3 regions of the Actinosynnema sp. NPDC023658 genome follow, and region 3 is predicted to be linked to each of the others. Evidence: riboswitches for the same ligand, from Rfam matches in the RefSeq annotation. Region 3 holds a riboswitch; each other region holds the start of a gene.
What was found. Region 3 has a riboswitch for S-adenosylmethionine ahead of AB0G02_RS11840 (ATP-binding cassette domain-containing protein). Riboswitches for the same ligand answer to the same signal wherever they lie in the genome.
Positions count from the first base shown of each region.

Region 1: another riboswitch for S-adenosylmethionine. It lies ahead of AB0G02_RS08165 (aminotransferase class V-fold PLP-dependent enzyme); the one in region 3 lies ahead of AB0G02_RS11840 (ATP-binding cassette domain-containing protein).
Region 2: another riboswitch for S-adenosylmethionine. It lies ahead of thrC (threonine synthase); the one in region 3 lies ahead of AB0G02_RS11840 (ATP-binding cassette domain-containing protein).

Region 1 covers NZ_JBFAAX010000040.1:21,159-23,353, reverse strand. Annotated here, with positions in the region: gene AB0G02_RS08170 (potassium/proton antiporter) at 1-1,141, shown strand, start outside; SAM riboswitch class IV at 1,204-1,317, shown strand; gene AB0G02_RS08165 (aminotransferase class V-fold PLP-dependent enzyme) at 1,357-2,195, shown strand, end outside.
Region 2 covers NZ_JBFAAX010000091.1:15,471-17,665, forward strand. Annotated here, with positions in the region: gene holA (DNA polymerase III subunit delta) at 1-665, opposite strand, end outside; SAM riboswitch class I at 761-876, shown strand; gene thrC (threonine synthase) at 888-2,150, shown strand.
Region 3 covers NZ_JBFAAX010000072.1:12,908-15,102, forward strand. Annotated here, with positions in the region: gene rsmA (16S rRNA (adenine(1518)-N(6)/adenine(1519)-N(6))-dimethyltransferase RsmA) at 148-1,026, shown strand; SAM riboswitch class I at 1,113-1,205, shown strand; gene AB0G02_RS11840 (ATP-binding cassette domain-containing protein) at 1,407-2,195, shown strand, end outside.

The DNA of each region.
Region 1 (2,195 bases), on a different contig from region 3:
GGACTGGCGCACGGCCCTGCTGTGGGGCGCGGTGCTGTCGTCCACCGACGCCGCCGCCGTGTTCAGCGTGCTGCGCGGGGTGGGTGTGCGGCAGCGGCTCGTCGGCGCGCTGGAGCTGGAGTCCGGCATCAACGACGCGCCGGTGTACATCGCCGTCGTGCTGCTCGCCGCGCCCGACCCGATCACCTGGACCGCGCCGCTGCTGATGGGCTACGAGCTGGTCGCGGGCGCCGTGGTCGGCGTCGTGCTCGGCTGGCTCGGCGGCGTCGGCCTGCGCCGGGCCGCGCTGCCCGCCACCGGCCTGTACCCGCTGGCCACGGTCGCCGTGTGCCTGCTCGCCTACACCGTCGGGGACCTGGCGCACGCGTCCGGCTTCCTCGCCGTCTACATCGCCGCCCTCGTGCTCGGCAACGCCCGGCTGCCGCACCGGTCGGACACCCTGTCGTTCGCCGAGGGGCTGGGCTGGATCGCCCAGATCGGGCTGTTCGTGCTGCTCGGCCTGTACGCCTCGCCCGGTCGGCTGCTCGACGCGCTGGTGCCCGGCCTGGTCGCGGGCGCGGTGCTGGTGCTGCTGGCCCGACCGCTGTCGGTGCTGTTCGCCGCGCTGCCGTTCCGCGTGCCGTGGCGGGAGCAGGTGTTCATCTCGTGGTCCGGGCTGCGCGGCGCCGTGCCGATCGTGTTCGCGCTGATCCCCCTGATCGGGCAGGTGCCGGGCGCGCAGAACCTGGTCGACGCGGTGTTCGTGCTGGTCGTGGTGCTGACCGTGGTGCAGGGGACGACGCTGCCGTGGCTGGCCAAGTGGCTGAAGCTGGTCAAGTCCGGGGAGGCCCACGAGGTGCAGGTCGACTCGTCGGCCCTCGACGAGCTGGGCGCGGAGCTGCTCCAGGTCCGCATCCAGCCCGGCTCCAAGCTGCACGGCGTGTACCTGTCCGAGCTGCGGCTGCCGCCGGGCTCGTCGGTCAGCCTCGTGGTCCGGGACGACAACGGCTTCACCCCCCAGCCCACGACCCGCCTCCAGGTGCACGACCAGCTCCTCGTGGTGTGCACGGAGGCCATGCGGACGGCGACCGAGCAGCGCATCCGGGCCGTCGACCGGGCCGGCCGGTTCGCGCGCTGGATGGGCGACGCCGGCCTGCCGTGACGCTCCCAGGATGTGAACACCGCTCGACGCGGGCGTGCGGTCCGGGTTAGCTTCGGGACGAAGGTCATGAGTGCCAGCGCGAAGCCCAGGCTCGCTGGCCGGCAACCCTCCTACCGCGGTGGGGTGCCCCTGGTGAGGACCTGGCCGGCGCGCAGGGCGTCCGGCAAGCGCGGGCTCCCTCTCGGGTGGGGTGTCCCGGACCCCCGGAGGGCGTCATGACGATCGCAGTCCCCCAGCAGCAGCTCCCCACCGCACTCGCCGCCGCACCTCCCGCCGCCGCGCTTCCCACGGTCGTCGGCGCCGCGCTGCGCGTGCCCGTGGTGACCGGTGAGCGCGTCGAGTACGCCAACCTCGACCACGCGGCCAGCGCGCCCTGCCTGGAGCAGGTCCGCGACGCGGTGGACGAGGTGCTGCCCTGGTACGCCAGCGTGCACCGGGGCGCGGGCTTCGCCTCGCAGGTCAGCACCAAGGTCTACGAGCAGGCCCGCGCGTCGGTCCGCCGCTTCCTCAACGCCCGCGCCACCGACGCCGTCGTCTTCACCCGCAACACCACCGACGCGCTGAACCTGCTGGCCAGGAGCCTGCCGAAGCGCACCGCCGTGATCCTGTTCGACACCGACCACCACGCCGCGCTGCTGCCGTGGCGCGGCCCGAACGTGCGGCGGCTGCGCACGCCTCCCTCGCCCGCCGGCGCGGTGCTGGAGCTGGACCGGGCGCTGCGCGAGGCGCCCGTCGGCCCGCGCCTGGTCGTGGTGACCGGCGCGTCGAACGTGACCGGCGAGGTGTGGCCGGTGGCCGAGCTGGCCCGGGTCGCGCGCAGGCACGGCGCCCGGATCGTCCTGGACGCCGCCCAGCTCGCGCCGCACCGGCCGGTGGACGTGCGCGCGCTCGACGTCGACTACACCGTGCTGTCCGGGCACAAGGTCTACGCCCCGTTCGGCGCGGGCGTCCTGGTCGGCCGGTCCGACTGGTTGCAGGCCGCCGAGCCGTACCTGGTGGGCGGCGGTGCGACGGCCCGCGTCACCGACCACGGCGACCGGCTGGGCGTGGCCTG
Region 2 (2,195 bases), on a different contig from region 3:
TCCAGCGCACCGGCCCGGTCGCCCATGACCGCCTTCTCCGCGACCGCGAACCCGGTCACCTCGGCCCGACCCCGGTGGTACCGGCGGACCGCCTCGGCGTCTACCTTCCCACCGGTGTCCGCGACGAGCTGCGACGCCGCCGCCGCCAGCTCGCGCAGGTCCGACCCGACCGCCTCGATCAGCGCCGCCACGGCCTCCGGGTCGGCCTTGCCGCCACCCGCCGACCGGATCTCGTTGCGCACGAACGCTTCCCGGTCCGCCGCCTTGGTGACCTTGGGGCACTCGGTGACCCGCGCACCGGCCTTGCGCAGCGCCGCGGGCAGGTCCTTGGCCACCTTGCTGCGCCCGCCGCCGCTGTGCACGACCACCAACGACACGCCATCCGCCGGTGACTTGGCGTAGGCGAGGATCGCCTCCGCGATCTCCTTGCCGCACTCGTGCGCGGCCTCCAGCGCGACCACCCGACCCTCCGCGAACAGCGACGGGCTGACCAGTTCGGCCAGCTCAGGAGGGGTGAGATCGGTCACGCGGACGCGGGTCAGGTCGGCCTGCGGGTCGGCTTTCCGCGCTGCCACCAGCGCCGCCCGGACCGCGCGCTCGACCAGCAACTCTTCCTCACCGATGATCAGGTGGACGGCGTCGGGCGTGTCAGCGGGCGCACTCACGGCGCGATCCTCCCACGGGTGACCGACGTCCGGATGGTGGACGTCTCTGGCTGAGGGTCGGGATCGTGCCGTAAGTTGAGGCCATAACTGAATACCGCTCATCCAGAGGGGCAGAGGGATCGGCCCGAAGAAGCCCCGGCAACCCGTCGCACAGCATCCGCTGGCGATCACGGTGCCAATTCCGACCCGCGACGCGCGGGAAAGATGAGGAGATACCTCGCGATGACTGCTGTCAGTGTGCCCTCGGCCACCACCTCCTTCGACCTCGGCCCCGCCCGCGCGCTCTCGTGTCGTGAATGCGGCCACGAGACGCCCCTGGCCGCCGAGTACGCCTGTCTTGAGTGTTTCGGGCCGCTGGAAGTCGCCTACGACTTCGGTCGGATCCGCCGCGAGGACATCGAGGCGGGCCCCCGGTCGATCTGGCGCTACCGCGGCCTGCTCCCCGTGCCGACCACCGTCGAGTCGCACCCCAACACGAACCCCGGCGGCACCCGCCTGGTCGAGGCCGACCGCCTCGCCAAGGCCCTGGGCGTGCGCAAGGTGTGGGTGAAGGACGACACCGGCAACCCGACCCACTCGTTCAAGGACCGCGTGGTCGGCGTCGCCCTCGCCGCCGCCCGCGAGCTCGGCTTCAAGGTCCTGGCCTGCCCGTCCACCGGCAACCTGGCCAACGCCGTGGCCGCCGCCGCGGCCCGCGCCGGCTGGCAGTCGGTGGTGCTGGTGCCGTCCACCCTGGAGCGGGCGAAGATCCTCATGACCGCCGTCTACGGCGGCAACCTGATCACCGTCGACGGCAACTACGACGACGTGAACCGGCTGGCGCAGGAGTTGGCCGCCGAGCACGAGGACTGGGCGTTCGTCAACGTCAACGTCCGCCCCTACTACGCCGAGGGCTCCAAGACGCTCGGGTACGAGGTCGCGGAACAGCTCGGCTGGCGGCTGCCCGACCAGATCGTGGTGCCCATCGCGTCCGGCTCCCAGCTGACCAAGGTCGACAAGGCCTTCCGCGAGCTGGGCACCCTCGACCTGGTCGAGCAGACCCCGTACCGCGTGTTCGGCGCGCAGGCCACCGGCTGCTCCCCCGTCTCGGCCGCCTTCAAGGCCGGCCACGACGTGGTCACCCCCGTCCGCCCGGACACCATCGCCCGCTCGCTGGCGATCGGCGCCCCCGCCGACGGCCCCTACGTGCTGGACGCCGTCCGCCGCACCAACGGCGCGATCGAGGACGTCACCGACGAAGAGGTCGTCGAGGGCATCCGCCTGCTGGCCCGGACCGAGGGCATCTTCGCCGAGACCGCCGGCGGCGTGACCGTCGCGACCGCGAAGAAGCTCATCGAGACCGGCCAACTGGACCCGGACGGCGAGACGGTGCTCCTCATCACCGGTGACGGCCTCAAGACCCTCGACGCCCTGGGTGACCGGGTCGGCCCGCGCGCCAACGTCCCGCCGTCGGCCGAGGCCGTCCTGAAGGCCCTCCAGGACTGACCCCGAGGCCGGCCGTCACGCCTCACCGACCGGCCCCACCCGATC
Region 3 (2,195 bases):
CGGCAGGCTTGGCGGGCGCTTTTTCCGCCGGGCCTGCCGGCTTTGGCCTGCCTGGGGTGCCCGTAAGGGCCCCATGTCAAATCGAGCCGGACCCGACCAGGCGCACGCACACGCGCCCCACCCTCAACCGTCATGGACAATGCACGGGTGACTGAGGACTCGACGTCGACCGAACCGGGGAGCCGACTCCTCGGCCCGGCCGACGTCCGCAGGCTGGCCGCGGACCTGGACATCCGCCCCACCAAGAAGCTGGGGCAGAACTTCGTGCACGACCCCAACACGGTGCGGCGCATCGTGACGGCCGCCGACCTGCGCCCGGACGACGTGGTCCTCGAAGTCGGCCCCGGCCTGGGCTCGCTGACGCTGGCGCTGCTGCCCTCCTGCCGCGCCCTGGTGGCCGTGGAGATCGACGGGGTGCTCGCGGAACGCCTGCCCGTCACCGTGGCCGAGCGCGCGCCCGACCTCGCGGACCGGTTGTCCGTCGTGCACGAGGACGCCATGCGCGTCACCCCGGACCAGCTCCCGGTCCCGCCGACGGCCCTGGTGGCCAACCTGCCGTACAACGTGGCCGTGCCCGTGGTGCTGCACCTGCTGGCCGCGCTGCCGTCGTTGCGCACCGGGCTGGTGATGGTGCAGTCCGAGGTGGCCGACCGGATGGCCGCCGGGCCCGGCAGCAAGGTCTACGGCGTGCCCAGCGTGAAGCTCGCCTGGTACGCCGACGCCCGCCGGGCCGGGCCCGTGCCGCGCTCGGTGTTCTGGCCGGTGCCCAACGTGGACTCGGCGCTGGTCGCGTTCGAGCGGCACGCCCCCCTGTCCACTGTGGACCAGAAGCGGCTCTTCTCGTTGGTGGACGCGGCTTTCGCGCAGCGGCGCAAGATGCTGCGCGGCGCCCTGTCGGGGTGGGCCGGCTCGGCCGTCGAGGCGGAGCGGCTCCTCGTCGCCGCAGGGGTGGATCCCTCCCTGCGCGGCGAACAACTGGCCGTCGGTGACTTCATCCGGATAGCCGAGGCCGCGTCCGCCCGGTAGTCGATGATCTTTCGGCCGAAAGTGTGATTTGCCGGACGATCCGGTTTCAGGCTTGCGTCAGTCGGGCCTCGTCAGGTCTACTCGTTGTGCCATCCCGAGCGGCCGAGAGACCTGGCTCTACGACGCCGCAGCAACCACCCCTCCATGGGGGAAGGTGCTTCAGCCAGGACCGATGGAGGATCACGTGCCCAGGATGCGAATGCTCACCCGACGGCGGGTCGTCGACCACGGCCGCCGCACCTCCTCGGCCTGTCGCAGCTGCTAGCAGCCCGTAGGCGCTTTCGGATCCCCGCGTCCTTCACCAGGACACCTTTCTGAGCTGAGCCGTCGGTCACGCACGCCATGAGCGTGCGCTGCCGCATGCAGTCGTGGAGCGAAACGTGATCACTGTCGAGAACCTCACCAAGACCTTCCCCGGGAGTACCGGCCAGGTTCGCGCGCTGGACGGCGTGAACCTGGACGTCGCCGCGGGCACCGTCCTCGGCGTCGTCGGCCCCAGCGGGGCGGGCAAGTCCACCCTGGCCCGGTGCGTCGCGCTCCTGGAGCGCCCCGACAGCGGCTCGATCCGCGTCGACGGCACCGACCTCGTGAACCTCGACGGGACCGCGCTGCGCGCCGCCCGCCGGCAGATCGGCGTTGTGCCGCAAGGGGATTCCCTGCTGCGCCAGCGCACCGCCGCGGGCAACGTCGCGCTGCCGCTGGAGGCCGCGGGCGTGGCCGGCCCGCAGCGCCGCACCCGCGTCGCGGAGCTCCTCGACCTCGTCGGCCTGACCGACAAGGCCGGCTCCTACCCCGACCAGCTCTCCGGCGGCCAGCGCCAGCGGATCGCGGTCGCGCGGGCCCTCGCCGCCGCGCCGTCGGTGCTGCTGGCCGACGAGCCGACCTCCGCGCTCGACCCCGACACCACCGGCTCGGTGCTCGCCGTGCTGGACCGGGCGCGCGCCGAGCTCGGCGTGACGGTCCTCGTCGTCACCCACGACATGAGCGTCGTCCGGAAGATCTGCGACGACGTCGCGGTGCTGGAGGACGGCCGCGTGGTGGAGCACGGCAAGGTGCTCGACCTGGTGTCCGACGCCGCCAGCCGCACGGCCGGGTCGCTGCTGCCCGCCGTGGACCAGAACCCGGCGCTGGAGAGCGCGTTCGACCGGGTCGCGGACGTCGTGCTGGTC